3 regions of the Oikeobacillus pervagus genome follow, and region 1 is predicted to be linked to each of the others. Evidence: riboswitches for the same ligand, from Rfam matches in the RefSeq annotation. Region 1 holds a riboswitch; each other region holds the start of a gene.
What was found. Region 1 has a riboswitch for cobalamin ahead of J2S13_RS12365 (acyl-CoA thioesterase). Riboswitches for the same ligand answer to the same signal wherever they lie in the genome.

Region 1 (7,550 bases):
AGGGATTTATGTAGATGGACTACTTGTAGAGAATGCTTCAACTCTTCTTCTGTCGCCTCCACTTGATCAGAAAACCATTTGCCTTTTTGTAAATTTTCTTCTATACTACCGGAAAAAATAAGTGGAGTTTGTGCTACCATGATGACTTCTCTCCGATGCTCAACCGCATCCCTTTCATCTAAATGTTGATTTTGGAATAGGATTTCACCCTTATCCGGAATCAACATTTTATTTAATAATTTTAATAAAGTAGATTTCCCCGAACCACTTTCCCCAACAACACACGTCACTCGATTACTAGGTATTTTCATCTCATCAATCTGAAGGATTTCCTTGTATCTTACCTTTTTCAAATGAAACAATCATAACACCCCACAATCCACTCTCATCCATTTCACTATATCAGATTTTTGAGGAGCTCTATATTAAATTTATGTATAGAAATAACCTATGAGAGTAACCCCCACAGGCTTTTCAATACTTATAGGTCATCAAAACCGTTTATGTCTGATGTCTTTGTATATTGGCGCGATTTTTGCTCAAAGAAATCTGTCTTTCCTAAATCCACCTCTTGATACGCAATGATCCAACGTAACGGGTTCGTCCGATAACCTTCAAACGGAGCTTGGAATCCCAATTGTTCTGCTCTTTTGTTCGCCATGAATTTTACATAAGCATCCAACTCTTGCATAACAATCCCTGCGATTTCATTCCCGATAATCTCCTGACCCCATTCAATTTCTAACTGTGCAGCAGTACGGAAAGTCTCTTGGCCAAATACTTTCAGCTCGTCCGTCCAATATTCAGGGTGTTCCTTCAATGTTTCTTTAAAAATTTTTTCAAATAACCCAACATGAATTTGTTCATCTCGATTAATATAATTAATCATAGTACTTGTCGCAATCATTTTTTGATTCCGAGCTAAATTGTAGAAAAAGGCAAATCCAGAATAGAAAAACAACCCTTCTAAAATTACATCATAAATGATCGCCTTCAAAAAGTTTTCAATTGTCGGCTTATTCGCAAAATCGATATAACCATTCGTAACAAAATCATTTCTCTTTCTCAAAATAGGTTCATTTCTCCAGTAATCAAATACCTCATCTTGTATTTTCTTGGGTACAATACTGGATAAAACATAGCTGTATGAATGATTATGAATTACTTCCTGTTGAGCGAGAATAATCATGAGAGCGTTTAGGCTTGAATCTGTTATATAATCGGCCACTTTTCCTGCAAAATCAGTTTGAATACTATCTAATAAGGCAAGTAATCCGATTACCTTTAAAAATGTATCTTGCTCCTTTTCTGTCAACATTGGAAATTGTTTAATATCCTGTGACATATTGATTTCGAACGGGGTCCAAAAATTAGACAGCATTCTTTTATACTTTGGATAGGCCCAAGAAAACCGAACATCATCCCAGTTTAAAACATTGGAAGATTGTCCATTTATAATTCCAGTAGAACAATTGGGCGCAGTTGGGTCCATTAGTAAACGTTTTTCAATTATAGTCATTTCCTTCTCCCTCTCTTTAGCTTTCACAACTTTCACATTCTTCTATAAAACTGCTTGATGTTGATCGGACATAATACGTTGTTTTCAACCCAGATTTCCAGGCATCCATATGTAAAATTAGTAATGCACTCGCTTTAATATCATGGGTTACGTAAAAATTAAAGGAAATCGCTTGGTCTATATGCCGTTGACGTTTTGCGTTTTGTTGAATAGACCAATGTTGGTCAATTTCATAAGCATTTTTATAATACCAAGTCGTTTTTGCTGATAAATCGGGTGCAGTGACGGGAATTTTGTAATTTTTCTTTTCCTCTGAATATTCTTTTCTAAAAATAGGATCGATACTTGCGGTAGAACCGGCTATAATCGATGTTGTTGAGTTTGGGGCGATCGCCATTAAGTAACCATTTCGTATCCCATGCTCTTGGACTTCATTCTTCAATTCCTGCCATTTTGGAGAAATATACCCTTTACGGTTGAAATATCTCCCATTCTGCCATTCTGAACCTTCAAAGTGAGGGTATTTTCCTTTTTCTTTCGCTAATTTTACACTTGCACGTATCGTATAATAAGCAATCTCTTCATAAAGTCGATCACAATATTCAACAGCTTCTTCACTTTCCCATTTAATCCCTTGAAGAGCCAATAAATGATGCCATCCAAATGTCCCCAATCCAATTGATCGGTATTTTTGATTCGTTATTTGTGCTTGCAAGACCGGAATTGTATTAATATCAATTACATTATCAAGCATGCGCACTTGAATGGAGATCAGCCGTTCCAAAACATTGTCTCTCACACTTCTCGCCAATGAGATCGAGGAAAGATTACAGACGACAAAGTCCCCAGGTATTTTATAGGTTACAATCTTTCCATCTACAACTTTTTCTTCTTCCATGACGGTTGGACTCATATTTTGGGTAATTTCTGTACATAAGTTACTGCAGTATATGATTCCTTTATGTTTATTTGGGTTTTCACGATTCACTGTGTCTCGATAAAACATATAAGGTGTCCCTGTTTCCAATTGGGAAATCATGATAGATTTAAAAATTTCAATGGCTGGAACTCGTTTTTTTGATAATAGGGGATGATGAACACACTTCCAATATCTTTGTGTAAACTCACCATTTTCCTCCTCATCATAAAAATCTTCTAATGAATATCCTAATACCCTTCTAACTTCATGAGGATCGAATAAATACCAATCTTCCCGCTGTTCAACATGCTTCATGAAAAGGTCAGGAATACATACACCTGTGAATAAATCATGTGTACGCTGCCGCTCATCCCCATTGTTAAGTCTCGTATCTAAAAAGGCGAAAATATCCTTATGCCAAACATCTAAATAAACAGCAATTGCCCCTTGTCTTTGCCCCAATTGATCAACGGAAACAGCTGTGTTATTCAATTGTTTCATCCAAGGAATAACCCCTGAACTCACTCCTTTAAACCCTTTAATATCACTGCCTCTACTGCGGATTTTCCCCAAATAGACACCGATTCCTCCACCATTTTTACTTAATGTCGAAATATCCGTATTCGAATCGTAAATACTACGTAAATCATCTTCCACCGTATCGATAAAGCAACTAGATAATTGCCCATAACCTTTTCCGGCATTTGCTAAAGTAGGGGTGGCCACGGTCATATATAAATTGGATAAGGCCCAATAAGCCTCCTCAACTAAAGTTAATCTCTGTTCTTTTGGTTCATTTTTCATTAAAGTCATTGCTATCACCATAAAACGCTCTTGTGGCAATTCGTATAATTGACCATCATGCGTTTTGGCCAAATAACGATCGGCTAACGTTACAATCCCGATATAAGAAAATAGCTGATCTTTATCTGGATTTAGAACTGATTGTAAATAGGATATTTCCTGTAATGAATACTTTTCTAATAAACTTTCACTATAAATCCCCAACTTTGTTAGTGTAGAAATCAATTGATAAAAAGAACCATATTTTTCTTCTTCATCATAACCTCTAGCCCTTGCTACCTGTCGATAGAGCCTACGAATAAAAACAGACGAAGCAATATAGGTCCAATCAGGTTCATTCATACTAATTCTTTCAACAGCTGATAAAATTAAAATATTATAGACATCATCCTCTAATGAAATTTCCCTTGATCTTAAAGAGATTAATACCTTTTCTCTAAAATCCTCCAGGGGAATATGTGGGAATTTAGCAGCCATCTCAGCTATTAAATACTCTACTTTTTCTATCATTTCTTCAATTGATGTATGTTTAGTCATATCGGTCATTTTATTTTCCTCCTACCATTCAATCTGCGGTATGATTCTTATCTCGTTCCTTTTTCCTCTCTTGTGCTGCATGAAATAATTCCTTTTCTTTATCTGTCTCAGGAATGACTTTTGGTACCGGAGATGGAACACCGTTTTCATCAACGGCTACCATTGTGAGCATCGAAGTCGTCGTTAGTAACCTTTCCCCAGTTGTTAAATGCTCACTCTCGACTTTTACAAATACCTCCATTGACGTTCGACCAGTCGAAACAACTACTGCTTCCAATATCAAAATATCCCCAACCTTTGCAGAAGACACAAAGTCAACTTGATCGATAGAAGCTGTTACAACCACTTTTTTAGAATGTTTCATCGCACATATCGCTGCTATTTCATCAATATAGGAAAGGACCGTCCCGCCAAAAATTGTTCCCATATGATTTGTATGCGGCGGTAAAACGAGCTTTGATTGATACGTTCTAGATATATTCGACGAAATTTCAGTTTTCATTCTCATCCCCACTTCCATTTTTCCACTACTCATATTGGGATTCGAGAAAGGGAACGATCGTCCAATCTATTTGTTTTATATATATAAAAAAACCCATTCCAAGAATGGGTTTTTTAACGTTGATAAATAAATAGACATTGAACTTGTCTACAAGACTACCATCGTTATTTCTCCCCAACTCCCGAAGAAGAACATACGCTATAAATACGGCAGGTCTCCTGACTTGTGCTTCCTCCTACTCTAAGACCTTCCCATCAAAGAATGACAGTGGTTGTTCTTATTTCGTTTGCACTTACAGTTGCGGGGACAGCTCTGGATTTTCACCAGATTCCCTTTTCAGTCTAAAAATAGACACCGTATTTATCGGTTATTCACTATATATAGTAGTGTTATTTTCTATAAACACAAAATATTGCATCATCAAATGTTAACTATAAAGGAATCTCTCTCTTTTTACAAGGATTTTATAAAAATTGCGGAGAATGAAGCTCATATCGTCCATTCATTTTTCAGTTTCTACGCTAGTTTGCCATTGCATATTTCCCCCGGGAATTTGATCATTTCCCATAGACTTTTGCACTACTCCTTGCTAGATTTGCGCTTGTACTCTGATTTTTTGATTATTTCCAAGCATATATGCTCATTTCCCGTATCTTTTTGCACTTCTTTTAGGAATCTCCAACACTATGTGCTTCCCTAATCTACTAGATGACGTTTTTCCCTATTATCAACCTTCTGATGACTGTTCCATAGCGATTCTGCGTTTTAGTTTTTTATCAGGAGTCGTCAGGAAGATGACGGCTATGATAATAAACAGTCCTCCTAATAGCTGGTATGCTCCGAACACTTCCTTTAACCAAATCACGGAGACGATGGCCGCTACGAATGGTTCGATACTGGATAGAATGCCTGTTTCGGTTGCGGTCAAATACTTTAGACTTCCTATATATAGAACAAATGATAGGGTTCCACTTGCGATAATGACTAGTAACATGGCAAAGGTCGACATGGTTAACGTATCAGTAAAATATTGTGGTGTGAGGGAATGATTAAATATAAGTAAAACGATGCCTCCTAGTAGCATTCCCCAACCTACGATTATAAGTGTTCCCCATTTTTTAATTAGTGGTGCTGGCTGGATCGTATAAAAGGCAAAACCAACAGCCGTTAATATTCCAAACAGGATGGCCTGTTTCGATAAAACGATGCTTTCTATCGAACCATTTGTAATAAGAAAATACGTACCTGCTATAGCGGCCACGACGGCTAAAAATTGTCTCCTAGAAGGAAAACTTCTCCCCTGTACTGAAACATAAATCGTAATGAGAACAGGTCCAAGAAACTGGAATAATGTCGCCGTTACCGCATTGCTATATTGTAGTGCTTCTATAAAAGTATACTGAGCACCCAACATACCGATAATGGAGAAGAGCACCAGTTGGATGGAATGGGATTTATGCTTCCAAATAGCCAATATATTTTGTTTTTTTACAAATGCCAAATACCCCAACATCGTGATTCCCGCCAGTAACAGCCGAATAACTAAAAAATCGCTAGATGACATGTTCGTCTGTTGAAAAAACCACTGAATCATAGGACCAGATAATCCCCAAAATGTAGCACCTGTTATAATCATTACAAGACCAAGTTGACGTGATGTTTTCATGCTATGCCCCTCCCTGCACTCATTATTTAGCAATCAATGACATAGGTATTATAGGGAATTTCTGATACTATATGAAGGATCAGTTTTATATAAACAAAAGGGGTCAGATAACATGTTTCAATTCACTCCAAAGCTTGATGCTAATTTAAAAAAACCACTATATGTACAGTTGTATGAGGAGATCAAACATGAAATCAAAACGGGGAATTTATCTCACCATACGAAGCTTCCTTCTAAAAGGAAATTAGCTCATCATTTACAAATTAGCCAAAACACGATTGAAGCAGCATACGATCAGCTTGTCGCGGAAGGATATATCAAAGCCATTCCTCGCAAGGGCTTCTATGTATGTGAAATGGAACAACCGATTTTTAACCCCAAAAAGTCGTTTGAGCCAATTGAAGAAAAAAGAGAGGATAAAAAGTTTACGTTTGATTTCACCCATTCGGGAGTGGATCCGCGTTCTTTCCCATATACCACTTATCGTAAATTAGCCAGTGACATATGGCGTTCCGAACGCGAGTCATTGCTTTTACTTGGGCATCCACAAGGGGAATATGATCTTCGAGAGGCCATTGCTTTGTATATTTATGAGTCCCGTGGTGTTCGATGTTCCCCTAGTCAAATTGTGCTTGGGGCTGGTACTCCCTACTTAATAAAACAACTTGTCCTCCTGCTCAAAAATAGTACATGGGCCGTTGAAGACCCTGGATATCATCGAAAGCTAATGATTTTCGAAAAAGGGGTGGAAAACACGAAATTAATCCCTCTTGATCGAGATGGAATCATCTTATCTGAATTAGAAAAGAGCAAGGCTAATGTTGTCTTTGTTACACCTTCCCACCAATTTCCTTGCGGGATGATCATGCCGATTTCAAGAAGAATGCAGTTATTACATTGGGCTGAAAAAGGAGACAACCGCTATATTATTGAAGATGATTACGATAGCGAATTCCGTTATTCAGGAAAGCCCATTCCTGCATTACAGGGATTGGATTCCAATCATAAAGTCATCTATATGAGCACATTCTCCAAATCATTTCTTCCATCGTTACGGATAAGTTATATGGTCTTGCCTAAACCACTTATACAACGGTTTCAAAAAGATTTTTTCCATGCACAAACGGTATCACGTATCGACCAAGAAATTTTGAAAAGATTTTTGCAAGAAGGACATTTTGAAAAACATATTCACAGGATGCGAGTCATTTATAATAAGAAAAGAGATCTGCTCTTTTCTTACATGTCTACTTATTTCCCCCCCTATATTGAAATCATTGGCCAGGATTCCGGATTGCATGTGTTAGTACGTGCAAATAATGGCATGACAGAAAATGAACTAATTTGCACAGCAGCCCAATTAGGGGTTAAAGTTTATCCGGTTTCCACATATGGGAAGTCTGATAATCAAACAGTTTTACTCGGTTTTGCCCTCTTATCTGAAGATGAAATACGAGAAGCAGTCCAATTGCTGGCTAAAGCTTGGTTTAAACGTTGAAAACACATAATATAGATGTACTACCAAGCCGGTCCACAGTTCAAATTCATATTCAGTTAATTGGTTTGTTCAATTTTCATTGCAGAAAAATTAAAGATACTATAA
Region 2 (7,550 bases), on a different contig from region 1:
AATTATTCTTCTTCTTTAACGACAATGTGGCGGATAATATCGTCACTAATCTTTGCTAAACGATCGAATTCTTGAACAGCTTCTGGTTTAGATTGAACATGAACTAATTGATAGAAGCCTTCACGGAAATCGTTAATTTCGTATGCAAGACGACGTTTACCCCAGTCTTTAGAATCGATGAGTTCCGCACCGTTAGAAGTTAAGACATTATCAAAACGCTCAACAACTGCTTTTTTAGTATCTTCATCTACATTTGGGCGGATGATGTACATTAATTCGTACTTTTTCATCTTTCTTTCACCTCCTTATGGACTATACGGCTCTTTCCTTTTAAAAAGAGCAAGGAGCAATGTTTTCATTACTCACAGGAAGAAATTATACCATAATGGTATCTTAAAAGCAATGAGTCATCCCCAAAAATAGATTTCAATAGACTTAAAACATAAAGGTAGAAAAAGTAATCGCTGTAAATGTTCCTAATAATGCGCCAACAAGAACATCTGAGGGATAGTGAACACCTAACACAATTCTAGAAACGGCTACAAGAAGGGCAGCTGGCAGTAAGTAAGGTAAAAGGGATGGATAGACAACAAGATAAGAAATAACTATGGAAAAAACAGCTGTCGTGTGGCCGGATGGAAAAGAGTAGTCCTTGAATAAATGACCATGTACCATTGCATTAGGCAAGGCTAAATACGGACGGATTCTTTGAAAAGTCTTTTTAATTAAAACAGCTACTACATGACTGACAACTAACGATACTAAAGCAAGCAATGCAACCTTTCTCAATGTTTGATTACTTGACATTAATAATATAAGTTGCAATCCAATTGTAAACATCGCTCCCCCAAGATGGGTAATATGTTTAAAAAAAGACACGCATAATTTCGAGCGGCGATTAAGAAAGTAAAAATAGGCTTGATCTTGTTTGATAAACCATGATTTTGCCCTTTCCACTTGAAAAACCCCCTCTAAACTTCATTTTCTTTTAGTGTAAAAGATCATTATTAGTTTATACGAAGGATTTTGTAAATTTTCTGTAATTCTCTTGATTATTTTCACCAAAGTGGTTCTTCTTTATTCCGTAATTGGTACAATCTTGGTACTAACAAAAGAACCATCACATAGGCGATCAACTCTATCACTAGAATAACTGAAATAGGGACATGAAAGATGGTCAATGGAAACCAAAGAAGAATGGGCAAAGTCGTAAAAACCGACGCTTTTTTTCTCGATTTAGCTGACACGTATTGTATATGCTGACAGTAAGGACACGTCCATCCATAGGAAAAAGAAAATGATTTCAAAAGAGTTTCTTTCCACTTCCATTTACTTTGACAATTTTGGCAAATAGGCATAACCATTTCCCCCTTTTTAGAGAATACGATTCAATAAACTAAAAGGTTTCACAAAACAGAAACATAAAGGAATTTAAATTAAAAATTCAGAAAATAAAAATAGACACAAAAGGAAGACTGAATTATACTTAACTAAAGCGGAAGCGCCTTGGTTATCGGCGTACGAATGTTGCAGATTTCGACTGAGATAAAGGAAACACGGCGAGGAAGTCCACGAGCCGATGTTGACTTATCGTAGGGAGAAAACGGAGACATTCGCTAGACGATAGGCGCTGGAGCTAGATGTACAAAAGCGGAAGCGCCTCGATCATCGCCGTACGGATTTCTCAAGTTTCGACTGAAATAAAAGAAACGAGAGCAAGGTCCTTCTTGAGCTGATGTTGACTTATCAGAGGGAGTAAACGGAAAAATTCGCTAGACGACAGGCGCTTGAGGCTTGCCGTGGTCAACATTTTTAAAGGGTGATCCACAGTTCTATATTTTAAAGTTTTCTAAACAACAAGTGAATATTCCTTTTTTAAACAGGTGCTATATTTTACTATAGCTTAAAAGGGAAGTTCGGTGTAAATCCGACACGGTTCCCGCCACTGTAATTCTGAGCGACCTGCTATTTGTCACTGTTTCAAAATGAAATGGGAAGACGCTGGAAACGATGAAGTTAAGTCAGGAGACCTGCCTGTTTAATAAGCGCAATAATTCCTACGGGTAATAGGGAGGTGTCTGTGAAGAATTCATATAGAAGAAGTCTATTCTTTTTTCTATACGATGATGTTTGAAAGAAACTATTCTGAGCATTCGGCCCTTGGTCCGAATGCTCTTTTTTTATCGTTCAATTTCTCATAAAAGAGAAGGGGTGGGGGAAGTGAAGATTGTTTCTGATCCAGAGGAAGTATTCCGACACTTAAAATATAACCATTTCCATCCAGATTTAAATAGATTTCGAGAAGCACATCATCAACAGCAAACATTAACACAAGTAATGGAGACGGAACAGGCATTTATGGCTTTAGCTATCGTGGATTCGCAAATCATTGGTTATACAATCATACTTTCACCAGAGGAAGAGGAGAGATGGATTAAATTAGATTTTCTGAAAGTACTAGGGGTCATTGAAGTGGCTCCCACTTTTCGAAACCGAAGCATTGCCAAAAAATTATTGCATTCTATCTTCACCCAACAGGAGTTGGAACATTATATTATTATTTCTCTAGAATATTGCTGGCATTGGGATTTAAAACTCACCAATGGCGATCCTTATTTGTACAGAAATATGTTAAGAAAGGTGCTTGAGTCTGCTCGATTTGTAGAATACAAAACAAATGACCCTGATATTAAGGCTTCTGAAGTCAATTTTCTCATGGCAAGAATAGGAAAGGCTATAACAAGCGAACAAGTTTCGCAATTTATCCGTCTAGCAAAATATAATAAGTAAAAGGAGAGAGAATCATGCAAGAAAAGAAGATCAATCATTATATTAATAGTCTAGGTGCTGTTTTCGTCATTTATTCTTCCAAGGAAAAGGTCATAGAAAAATATATGGAGTTAAAAGCAGCTATCTCCGAACTTGAAGAAAACAAAAAAGAGCAGCAACTCTATTTAGATAAAGCATTACAAACGGTTATATTGGGCCGATAATTCGAAGGTTTCCTTTATATTTTGAACGATGTAAAAACGGAATAGAAAAACGGAGCGTTGTATTTCTCAACACTCCGTTTTTCTTATTCTTTTACACATTAAAACGGAAATGGATAACATCCCCGTCCTGAACAAAATATTCTTTCCCCTCAAGTCGGACCTTTCCTGCTTCTCTAGCCGCTCCCATTGAACCTGCATTTAATAAATCCTCATAGGAAACAGTCTCGGCACGAATAAATCCACGTTCAAAATCGGTATGAATAATTCCCGCACATTCTGGTGCTTTCATCCCTTTTCGGAATGTCCAAGCACGTACTTCTTGAACACCTGCAGTAAAGTATGTAGCTAGCCCAAGTAAGCTGTATGTTGCACGAATTAATTGGTCAAGTCCAGATTCTTCAATTCCTAATTCTTGTAAAAACATTGCCTTTTCTTCGTCATCTAATTCAGCAATTTCAGATTCAATTTTAGCACAAACGACGATGACTTCAGCATGGTCCTTATCGGCAAATTCGCGAACTTGTTGTACATAAGGATTTTCTGAAGGATCGACAACATCGTCCTCTCCAACGTTTGCCACATAAAGTACTGGCTTAATTGTAAGTAGATGTAACCCTTTCACAACTTTCATTTGCTCTTCTGTGAATTCGACAGTTCGAGCTGGCAATTCTGATTCAAATGCCTCCTTTAATTTCACAAGGATTTCATGTTCGATCATCGCATCTTTATCTTTTTGTTTCGCCATTTTTTCTACACGGCCAACTCTTTTATCCACTGTTTCTAAATCGGCCAGTATTAATTCTAAGTTAATCGTTTCGATATCAGAAATAGGGTCTACCTTTCCTGAAACATGGGTGATATTTTCATCCGCAAAGCAGCGGACGACATGACAGATCGCATCCACTTGGCGAATATGAGATAAAAATTTGTTCCCTAAGCCTTCCCCTTTACTAGCCCCTTTTACAATTCCAGCGATATCTGTAAATTCAAAAGCGGTCGGAACCGTTTTCTTTGGTTGTACTAACTCTGTTAATTTATTTAACCGTTCGTCTGGTACTTCTACAATCCCAACATTAGGATCAATGGTACAAAAGGGATAGTTGGCAGATTCTGCCCCCGCTTTTGTAATGGCATTAAATAATGTTGATTTTCCTACGTTCGGTAAGCCAACAATTCCGGCTGTTAACGCCATACTTCGTCACTCCTCTATTCATAAATAATTGTCTATACACACAAACCATCCTTTAAAATTCTGGAAAGACTTAGACTTTCACAAAACAGGAAAGGCATCATTCAAGCAAAGATACTTATCTTTTATTCAGAAAAATTGAATATAAACCTTTCACAATTATAGATATATGGTGGAAAAAAGACAAGGGATTCTAGCGTTCCCAAAAGAATATCTTTGGGAAAAGGGCGAAAAAAAGAAAGAGGACTGATCCTTAAGGCAAAGTATAATGAACCTTAAGGACCATCTCTTTATTCTTCAGTCGCTGTTTCAAGTACTTTCTTCATTTTCTTAACAAAATCTTTGCGGGGAAGCATCACACTATGCTGACAACCTTCACATTTTATTCGAATATCCATTCCGATACGGATTACCTTCCAACGATTCACCCCACAAGGATGGGGTTTTTTCATCTCGACAATATCATGTAATTGAAAGTTTTTTTGCTCCATTTCCTTTCTCCTCCCTTATTCGCCTCCGTGTTTTACTTCCACAGGTTTTTCCTGTTGTTCTTTCCTTGAGTACGTAACAAGTCGTGGGTATGGGATTTCGATTCCATTCTGGTCTAGACATAATTTGATTTCTTTACGAATCATTCGGGCAATATACCAATGGTTTGTCGGTAGAGTTTCGGCTGTAATTCTTAATACAATATCAGATGCAGCAAGATTCTGTATTCCTAAAAGTTGTGGAGGGGCAACGATTTCTTCATATTTGCCCGGCAAAACTTGCAATAATTCTTCTATTACTTTTTCAGCTTTTTGAATATCCGATTCATAAGCAATACTCACATCGATGATCGCAATGCTATTATGAATAGAAAAGTTCGTTACCTCAGTAATACCTCCATTAGGCAATACATTTAACTCACCATTGATTCCTTTAATTTTCGTCGTTCTCAACCCAATTTCCTCAACGGTCCCTTCAAATTGCCCAATTCTTACATAGTCCCCAACCGAGAATTGATCTTCAAAAATAATAAAAAATCCTGTAATCACATCGCGCACTAAGTTTTGAGCTCCAAAACCAATAGCTAATCCAACAACTCCTGCACCAGCAAGCAACCCTTTAATGTTAAAAGTTAGTATTTCTAAAATATTGATAATCGCCATAAAATAAACTACATAGGAGATAATATTCTCTAGCAATTTCAGTAATGTATTTTCCCTTCTTTCAGACACGGTTAAAGGAGATTTAGACCGGAGTCTGAAAAAGTTACGAAGGATAATCCTTCCAATCCTTACAACAATTCCAGCTAACAGTAAGGTAATTATTATTCTTAATGATCCTTCCCCTATCGCTATCCATGTATCTTCACTTGAGAACTTTTCCCATAGTTTATCAACCATTTTTTCATATACGTTCATGATTATTTTCTCTCCCTTTTCCTCATCACTGAGAGCATGTATATTTTATCAATTTTCATTTGACTTTTGTAGTACTAAACTTTTTCAATTCAATTTATTTCCATATTACTAAAACAATTATTCCATTTTTATGTATAGAAATTTCTTCATATCCGTATACTATTACTATGATTGAAAAGGAGTGGATCTAATGAAGCTTAAAGGGATCTTTGACCGAAAACCTGAACCAATGAGAGTTGAATATACAGACCATATTGCAACGAAAAAGATTTCCCATGAAATATTATCACTTCTCCCAGCATCTGCTGGACGCCCAATCATTTTCGTTTGCATCGGAACAGATCGGTCAACAGGTGACTCCTTAGGTCCACTCACAGGAACTTTTCTTGCCGAAAGCGAGCTTTCTCATTTTCACATCTATGGCACTTTGGATGATCCCGTCCATGCAGTAAATTTGCAGGAAAAGCTCGATTCCATCCATAAGGAACATGTGAATCCTTTTATTATAGGGGTGGATGCCTGCTTAGGAAAATTAAAAAGCGTCGGAATCATTCAAATTGCGAATGGACCTGTCAAACCAGGAGCCGGTGTCCAAAAAGAACTTCCGCCTGTTGGTGAGGCCCATATTACTGGAATTGTCAATGTCAGTGGTTTTATGGAATTTTTTGTTCTACAAAACACACGATTAAATCTTGTCATGAAGATGGCAAAAATCATTTCAAAAAGCATAGTAGAAGTCTCTCGTAAATATCAACGAAGATTAGAATTACATCCACTTGTAACAGATGAAGAGAGGACACTATAAAGTGAAACTTCATTCAGTGGGGGTTTTACTGCCCGTTAAGGCGGGATAAATGCGAAACCTTATCTTAGTGTTGGTTGAACGGTCTAGGAAACAAATACCACTATCTAATTGAAGGCCCTTGCCATTCATCATGCGGAATAAAATCTGATTGCTTTTGCACTCGGATTTTTTTGCTTTATCATCAACTTATCAAAAAGCATGAAGACATCCGACTATGACTGCAACGATGAGTATACTCGGTAATAAATTTGCAACGCGAATTTTGGTTAGACCTAATACATTCAAGCCAATGGCAAAAATCATAATCCCCCCAACAGAAGTCATTTCTAAAATAAATTGATCCATTAAATTTTGAGGGATCAAACGATTAATCTGTGTGGCAAAGATAGCGATGATCCCCTCATAAAGAAAGACAGGAATAGCTGAGAAAAGCACGCCAATCCCAAATGTTGTCGTTAAAATCAATGCTGTAACCCCATCTATGATAGACTTTGTCAATAGAACATCATGATTCCCCCGAATTCCACTGTCCAATGCTCCAATCACGCCCATTGCGCCAATGACAAAAATTAACGTAGCTGTCACAAAACCTTCCGAAATGCTAGCATTCCCCTTTTCTTTAGATCCAATTTTATTTTCTAGCCACCTTCCCATTTGATTTAATCGTTCTTCTAAAGCCATGAACTCGCCTATAGCCGCTCCAACGACCATGCTAATGATGACAATTAAAAAATTCTCACTTTTAAACCCCATTTGTAAACCTAATACAATCACAGCTAATCCAATTGCTTGCATCACCGTGCCTTTCATAGCCTCAGGGATCCGGTTAAGGAATTTCCCTATCGCTGCCCCTAACATAATCGTGGCCCCATTTACAATCGCCCCAGTCAGTACCATCTGTATTCATTCCCTTTTACTAGATTTCTGAACTTTTAGAATACTACTAAAATAACATGAACTAGATGATATTTCGATTATGAAACATAAACTCCTACTCAATTCAAAAAAAAGAAACAAAAGACGGCCGAAGAGATTCCGACTAACTTTTGTTTACCATGTACCCTTGTTTCACTTCTTCTTAAGAGAAGAGGAGAGAATCAAAAAATCACTTTCCTAATGACTTGTTTACAATGAACGTTATCGATCAAGTAAATCAA
Region 3 (7,550 bases), on a different contig from region 1:
GAAGGTGAGCAAAATCGTGAGTCTTAGTGATGATATTGCTCTAGCACTCGCAGCGAAAGATATCCGGATGGAAGCACCTATTCCAGGGAAATCAGCGATTGGGATTGAAGTTCCTAATCAAGATGTAGCGGTCGTGAGCCTTCGGGAAGTATTGGAAAGTAAACAAAATGATAAACCCAATTCCAAATTATTAATTGGTTTAGGGCGAGATATTACAGGTGAAGCGGTCCTTACCGAATTAAATAAAATGCCACATTTATTAGTAGCCGGTGCGACTGGGAGCGGAAAAAGTGTTTGTATCAATGGCATCATCACAAGTATCTTAATGAGAGCGAAGCCACATGAAGTGAAAATGATGATGATTGACCCGAAAATGGTTGAATTAAATGTATATAATGGGGTGCCACATTTATTAGCTCCAGTTGTAACGAATCCCAAAAAGGCTTCTCAAGCTTTGCAAAAAGTCGTAAGTGAGATGGAAAGACGATATGAACTATTCTCTCATTCAGGCACAAGAAATATTGAGGGGTATAATGAATATATTCATCGCCATAATAATGAAACGGGCGAAAAGCAACCATATCTTCCTTATATCGTTGTAATCGTAGATGAATTAGCAGATTTAATGATGGTGGCATCGGGCGACGTAGAAGATTCCATTACCCGTCTTGCGCAAATGGCAAGAGCAGCAGGGATTCATTTAATTATCGCCACTCAGCGACCTTCTGTTGATGTCATCACAGGGGTGATTAAAGCGAATATTCCTTCAAGAATTGCCTTTGCGGTTTCTTCTCAAACAGATTCCCGTACGATTCTAGATATGGGAGGAGCCGAAAAACTACTTGGAAGAGGGGACATGTTATTTTTCCCAGTAGGCGCTTCAAAGCCTGTGAGGGTACAAGGAGCATTCCTTTCTGATGATGAAGTAGAGGAAGTAGTCGAATTTGTCATTTCCCAACAAAAGGCTCAATATCAGGAAGAAATGATTCCTGATGACCTTCCTGAAACAACAGCAGATGTTGAAGATGAACTTTATGATGAAGCCGTCCAATTAATAGCGGAAATGCAAACTGCTTCCGTTTCTATGCTCCAACGTCGTTTTAGAATTGGCTATACTAGAGCCGCAAGACTGATCGATGAAATGGAAGTGCGAGGGATAGTTGGTCCATATGAAGGAAGCAAACCGAGAAAGGTATTAATTCCAAAATCTACAGATGAGCAAACTTCGTAAAAAAACACTCAGGTGGGGGGAACGATTCTTACGCTCCACCTGAGTGTTTTATTGTTTAGGAAACTAACTCCGATGAACAGGCGATTGCGGATTTGTTATGGAATCAACTTCTCTGTTTCATGAAATATGAGAATCCGGTTATGAAAAGAAATATTATAGAAAAGCCATATTTTTCCGTATTTTTTTGACTTTAGGTATCTAGCCATTTTTTATTTTGATTTGGTATAGTATAGTTACTGCTTACATTGAACGTTAAATTAATAATATTGCAATGATATAACAAGAATGTAAATGTTGCTTTTCAGATGATGAAAAAAGTGTTATCTTATTTCTTGGTAGTAGAAAAGTTTACATTAGAGGTCAGATGTCTGAGGAGGATGGTGATAGTTTCAATGATGGCAATAAAAGTAGATCATAGACATTTATATCTTCAAGTCATTGAACATTTGAAAAAGGCTATTGAGGCTGGAATTTACAAGGAAAAAGAGAAGCTTCCATCCGAATTTGAGTTATCGAAACAGTTAGGAGTTAGTCGAGCGACATTAAGAGAGGCTTTAAGAATTTTAGAGGAAGAAAATATTATTACGCGCAAACATGGTGTCGGAACCTTTGTCAATGTCAAACCATTGTTTACATCAGGGATTGAACAATTAAGCAGTGTGACAGATATGATTCTTCAAGCTGGGATGTCACCCGGGACAATCTTTCTAGCTTCCACTAGGCAAAAACCAACGGAGTCGGATATGAAAAGATTCCAATGTACAGATGAGGATGAAATTGTGATGATTGAACGGGTTCGGACAGCGAATGGAGAACCGGTTGTATATTGTGTGGATAAAGTTCTGGCAAAAGCTTTCCCAGACCATTATGATTATCAAGATGTGTCATTGTTTTCTACATTAGACCAAATTGGCAATCGGAAAATATCCTATGCCGTCACTCAAATTGAACCATTAGGATATCATGAAAAAATTTCGCCGATTCTTGAATGTGAATTAGAAACAGCTCTTCTTGTCTTGAAACAGCTCCATTTTGATGAAGCAGATGAGCCGATCCTTTATTCGATTAACTATTTTAAAGCAGATAAATTTAGCTTTCATGTATTAAGAAAGCGTTTTTAGTAGGTAAGACATTTTTCCAACACTTAATAGATAGTGAATCCCCCCACCTTAAGTGATGATAGGTGAGGGTTTTTCTGCTTAAAAGGTTCGAATTGTGCAACTACTATTCATTTTCGCCCAATTTTTTGGGAGAGCCAATGTAGCAACTGATCTCGGCTTTTCGGAAAATCAGCGTGAGAGGGGATCTCTTCAAATTGGTTGACGATATCCAAAATCCATGGTTTATGAAGGTGACTTCTACTTAAAATTCCTTCGTCTGAAAATGCACCATGACCATCACCTGAATACAGAGTTTCTCCATTATTCATGATGATGATTTCATCTGACCATTCATAGGCAAAGTCCACATCATGGGTGGACAGAATGATAGTGGTTCCATTCTGATGGATACTTGAAAGAATATGTAATAAACGGTCCGAATAATAGAGGTCCAGTCCAGCGGTGGGCTCATCCAATACGATGACTTCTGGCTTCATCGCAAGTACACCCGCGATGGCTACACGTTTCTTTTCTCCAATACTTAATAAATGAGGGGGCCTTCGACTATAGTTGGTCATTTCCGTTAGTCGCAATGCCTCATCCACATATTGTTCGATTTCTTCTTTTGCTAAGCCTAAATTTTTCGGACCAAATGCCACATCATCCCTGACAGTCGATGCAAAAATTTGTGAATCAGCCTGTTGAAAGACTAGGCCGACACTTTTTCTTAGTTGAACCAGTTCTTTTTTCTTATATTTTAAAGGTTGACCTTTAAAATAGACCGTCCCATTTTTAGGCCGTAATAATCCATTTAGATGCAAAAATAAAGTAGACTTACCTGCACCATTATTTCCCAATACGGCTATTTTCCTCCCTGGTGAAAATGAGAGGTTAATATTCTTTAAAACATTTGTACGATCTGGATAGGAAAATGATAGATTCTCCAATTGGAGGATGGGCACTGTCATTCAAAAAACACCTTTCCACTAAAAAGAATGATGAAAAAAAAGAAAAGGAAGAAAAGATGTTTTTTATTCACCTTCCCTTCATAAGTAAACGAAAGAATTAATTCATCGGCACCTCTTGAGTCAATCGCCTGTTGCATTTCTGTTCTCTTTTTTAATGTTTGGATAAACAGATTTGGGATTAAAATTGAAAAAGAACGTAAAGAAATTCGAAATGAACGATGTCCTAACCGCGTTGACTGTGCATAGTACATTTGAATGGCTGTTTCCATTAACATAAAAAGAAAACGATATGTGATGGAAATCAAATCAATTAATTCTTTCGGAAGTCTAAGTCTACTTAAAACAAACAGTAGTTCATGGACGGGTGTGGACAAAATAAAAAAATAAATACATGTCACACTACCTATAGAAATGAGAAATAGTTCAATCGCTACTTCAAAATTGGTAAATAAAATAAAAATGAAAATAGGTCCTATTTCGCCTGACCAAATAAGATCTTCCCCTGAATAAGGCTCCAAGGAGAAAGTGAAAAGAATTGAAATAATACTTGTTAAAATGAATAATAATGGTAGACTTAAAAGCTTCAAATAAAGCAAAATATGTATGTCCATAACGATTATGATGATCATACTCATGATAAAGAAAATGAGCAAGGATAATCCTACATCTCTTAGGGTGACAGTCGTAAGTAGACACCCAATTGCGAAGATAAATTTCTCAATTGGGTGTATAGTTGAAAGTCTTTGTTGATTTGCTATTGTATCGATAATCATCTTAATGTTTCTTTCTTATTTCCATTCTTTTTCCCTTTGGACAGTCCGAAAAAATATCCAATAAAGCCAGCCCCTAGCGCAGCTTGTAAGGCAAATAATAAACTTTCCACTTCTCCACCAGGTAATTCCCAAACATTTGAAAACCAAGGTTCATATTTGGGATTAATAGATTCGATTGCATCGACAGCTTTTCCATCCGTTCCCGCAAACTCTGATGAAGTATTATAAGCAAGAGGAACAATAATAAATAATAAAATAACAAATAAAAGAAAGAGATTTTTCTTCATAGATTATTTCGCCTCCTTCATTTGCACATTTAAAGTGGATAGTTCTTCACGATTATATTTTGCTAGAAAGTTTAATACCATAACAGTTAGCAAACCTTCGACAATGGACAAAGGAATTTGCGTGATAGCAAAAATGCTAGCAAATTTCATAAAAGAACCTATGATTCCATTTACAGAGTCTGGAAATGCAAGCGCCAATTGAAACGATGTTGCAACATATGTAGCTAGGTTTGCTAAGGCAGCTGCTAAAAAGATCGATACATTATGATGAACATTCATCTTTTTCGATGCTTTGTATACTCCGTAGGCAACGAAAGGTCCAAGTACAGCCATTGAGAAGGCATTCGCCCCTAATGTAGTAATGCCACCATGAGCTAGTAACAATGACTGAAATAAAAGGACAACAAATCCAACGACACTCATGATCATAGGTCCGAATAAGATCGTCCCAAACCCTAATCCAGTTGGATGGGAACTACTCCCTGTAACAGACGGGATTTTCAATGCCGATAACACAAAAGCGAAGGCAGTGGATAGACCTAAAACCATTTTCATTTCAGGGGAATTTCGAAATAATTTCCTTAATTGAAGGATTCCGATGAATAAAAAGGGTAGAAAAGCGATCCACCAAATAATGACCCATTTGATTGGGAGAAAACCTTCAGCAATATGCATGGCATGGGTGCTCGAAAAAGAATTCACCCAAAAATAAGACGCTAACATTAAAATACTACAAAACCAAAAAAAGCTTTTCCTCATGAAAATTCTCCTCTTCTCAAAATATTCTCCTATCTTTCTCTTGAAAAATAGATATACATATAGAAAAGTAAATCACATGAAATATTGTGGAAAATAAAAAAGCATTCATAACTTACGGTTAAGAATGCATGAAGAATACATGTCATGCGATTTCCCCTATATCCCGTAGGTACATCGAGAGTGGAAAACAGGCAGGTCTCCTGACTTATCTTCTTTGTGAATTGCGCCTTCCCATTGAATACAAAAGTGGCCTATTGCAAAACACTCCAAATTACAGTGGCGGGAACCGTGCTGGAATTTCACCAGCTTCCCTTTTAAGCAAATAGAGGGGGGTTCCCTATTTGCACCTATTTTCGAAAAAATATGAAATTAATTTAAAGTATAGGGAATTTGTGACAGTTTGTCTACAATTTTTTTGAAAATGTCAGAAAAGAGAGATTAAAAAAACTTCTTGTCAATTATTGAATAATTTGTTAACTTTGAATACATAGTTATAAATATTGTGATATAAAAAATATCAAACGACAATTACATAAGATGATTTAAAGTGCCAATTAGGATATTGGATAATAGGGAAATCGGTTAAAATCCGATGCAGCCCCCGCTACTGTAAGTGTGGACAAGCTTGTCAAAACCACTAGGTAACGACTAGGAAGGGACAAGGGAGGAAGAAGCATAAGCCAGGAGACCTGCTTTAAGTCGCGTTTTATTCTTCGGTGGGAGGAATAGGTGTGTGGCATAAAGCTATTGTTCATTTGCATACAAATCCTTATCTTCCAGAAGATAGGGGTTTTTTTGTTGGAATTATTTTTATATTGAAAATGGGAGGGGCAAGAATGACGACATGGAATTTACAAGATATGCAAAAGCATGTTCTGATTTGTAACGGTTCTAGTTGCATGAGAAAGGGAGGAGAGGAAGTCACCCAAGCCATTAGAAAGGAAATTACAACAAGAGAACTAGACCGCTATATTCATACAAGCCGGACTCGGTGTAATGGTAGATGTAAAGATGCCTGTGTTGTCATTGTGTATCCAGATGCTGTGTGGTACGAAGGGATCGATGTTGATTCTGCGAAAGAATTGGTGCACTCCCATCTAGAAAACAATCAAATATTGAAATCGAAGGTTATATATGAGCGGACGCAAACGGGAATGAGTTTAAAAAACAATCGCGTCAAAGGAATTGAGAAAGAAAAGCAAGAAGCGAAAAAGGAGGAAGTTTTGTGACCGGGAAATTATTAATCGTAGGATTTGGTCCAGGAAGTGTTAAACATTTTACAGAGCGTGCAAAAGAAGCTATTGCAGAAAGTGATTGCATTATTGGTTATAAAACATACGTAGAGCTCGTCACAGATTTAATTACAGACCAAGAAATTATTAGTACAGGAATGTCGGAGGAAGTCAGCCGTGCTCAAGCTGCCGTCAAACTAGCCGAAGAAGGAAAGAAAGTGGCGGTCATATCTAGTGGGGATGCGGGTGTCTATGGGATGGCTGGTCTCGTATATGAGGTATTAATTGAAAAAGGGTGGAAAGAAGCAGAAGGTGTAAAAGTAGAGGTGATTCCAGGAATTTCAGCGATTAACTCCTGTGCTTCTCTTTTAGGCGCACCTGTTATGCATGATTCTTGTACAATCAGCTTAAGTGATCATTTAACACCATGGAGTATCATAGAAAAACGAATTGAAGCTGCAGCAGCAGCCGATTTCGTCATCGCTTTATATAATCCGAAAAGTGGAAAAAGAACAAGACAAATCGTGGAAGCACAACGGATTCTATTAAAATATCGGGATCCTAAGACACCCGTAGGATTAGTAAAAAGCGCATACAGGGACCGTGAACATATTATGATCACGACATTAGAAGAGATGTTAACTTATGAAATCGGGATGTTAACAACCGTCGTCATCGGTAATTCTACAACCTTTTTATATGACGGGAAAATCATCACACCAAGGGGATACCAGCGTAAATACACGCTAAACTCTACGAAACAAAAACTTAGACCACATGAACGTTTGAAAAGGGAAAATGAACCTTGGGCGCTTCATGGAGGAAAAGAAGAGGAATCGTCCTCTCTAAAATTTGCCGAAGAAGCTGCCAAAATAGTAGGAATGAAAGATACTCCTGAAGAATCAATGATTCCTTTTCAAAAAATTGAACAAATTTTTGAACTGGCAGTGAGCCCAGGGGTTGCGAATAAGCAATTTACTGCACAGCAAATGTTAACATTAGCAAAAATCATTGGAGATAAAGGCTCGATGGAATATACCCCACATCATTACATCATAGTAAGGGTACCGACAGATCAACCTGAATTGATTGTCTCCAAACTAAAAGAAACCGGATTGCTCGTAAATCCAATTGGGGATGTCCTTACGATTAAGGCTTGTGATTTTTGCGATGGGGAGAAAAAGGACGGAATTCCATTAG

Region 2: linked by a shared signal. The riboswitch ahead of J2S13_RS08985 (GNAT family N-acetyltransferase) and the one ahead of J2S13_RS12365 (acyl-CoA thioesterase) in region 1 are both predicted to bind cobalamin.
Region 3: linked by a shared signal. The riboswitch ahead of J2S13_RS03070 (energy-coupling factor ABC transporter permease) and the one ahead of J2S13_RS12365 (acyl-CoA thioesterase) in region 1 are both predicted to bind cobalamin.

What each region holds. Positions count from the first base shown of each region.
Region 1 is NZ_JAUSUC010000035.1:7,785-15,334, forward strand. It holds gene J2S13_RS12350 (ABC transporter ATP-binding protein) at 1-362, opposite strand, end outside; gene J2S13_RS12355 (ribonucleotide-diphosphate reductase subunit beta) at 482-1,519, opposite strand; gene J2S13_RS12360 (ribonucleoside-diphosphate reductase subunit alpha) at 1,536-3,788, opposite strand; gene J2S13_RS12365 (acyl-CoA thioesterase) at 3,808-4,281, opposite strand; cobalamin riboswitch at 4,473-4,655, opposite strand; gene J2S13_RS12370 (DMT family transporter) at 5,009-5,947, opposite strand; gene pdxR (MocR-like pyridoxine biosynthesis transcription factor PdxR) at 6,060-7,445, shown strand.
Region 2 is NZ_JAUSUC010000019.1:48,496-56,045, forward strand. It holds gene rpsF (30S ribosomal protein S6) at 3-290, opposite strand; gene J2S13_RS08975 (phosphatase PAP2 family protein) at 436-957, opposite strand; gene J2S13_RS08980 (TIGR04104 family putative zinc finger protein) at 1,059-1,358, opposite strand; cobalamin riboswitch at 1,865-2,052, shown strand; gene J2S13_RS08985 (GNAT family N-acetyltransferase) at 2,221-2,790, shown strand; gene J2S13_RS08990 (hypothetical protein) at 2,805-2,993, shown strand; gene ychF (redox-regulated ATPase YchF) at 3,085-4,185, opposite strand; gene J2S13_RS09000 (DUF951 domain-containing protein) at 4,473-4,673, opposite strand; gene J2S13_RS09005 (mechanosensitive ion channel family protein) at 4,689-5,588, opposite strand; gene yyaC (spore protease YyaC) at 5,779-6,393, shown strand; gene J2S13_RS09015 (DUF554 domain-containing protein) at 6,583-7,290, opposite strand; gene J2S13_RS09020 (ParB/RepB/Spo0J family partition protein) at 7,531-7,550, opposite strand, start outside.
Region 3 is NZ_JAUSUC010000005.1:24,536-32,085, reverse strand. It holds gene J2S13_RS03095 (DNA translocase FtsK) at 1-1,231, shown strand, start outside; gene J2S13_RS03090 (GntR family transcriptional regulator) at 1,627-2,352, shown strand; gene J2S13_RS03085 (energy-coupling factor ABC transporter ATP-binding protein) at 2,460-3,299, opposite strand; gene cbiQ (cobalt ECF transporter T component CbiQ) at 3,296-4,072, opposite strand; gene J2S13_RS03075 (energy-coupling factor ABC transporter substrate-binding protein) at 4,069-4,359, opposite strand; gene J2S13_RS03070 (energy-coupling factor ABC transporter permease) at 4,363-5,118, opposite strand; cobalamin riboswitch at 5,292-5,484, opposite strand; cobalamin riboswitch at 5,647-5,829, shown strand; gene J2S13_RS03065 ((2Fe-2S) ferredoxin domain-containing protein) at 5,955-6,347, shown strand; gene cobJ (precorrin-3B C(17)-methyltransferase) at 6,344-7,550, shown strand, end outside.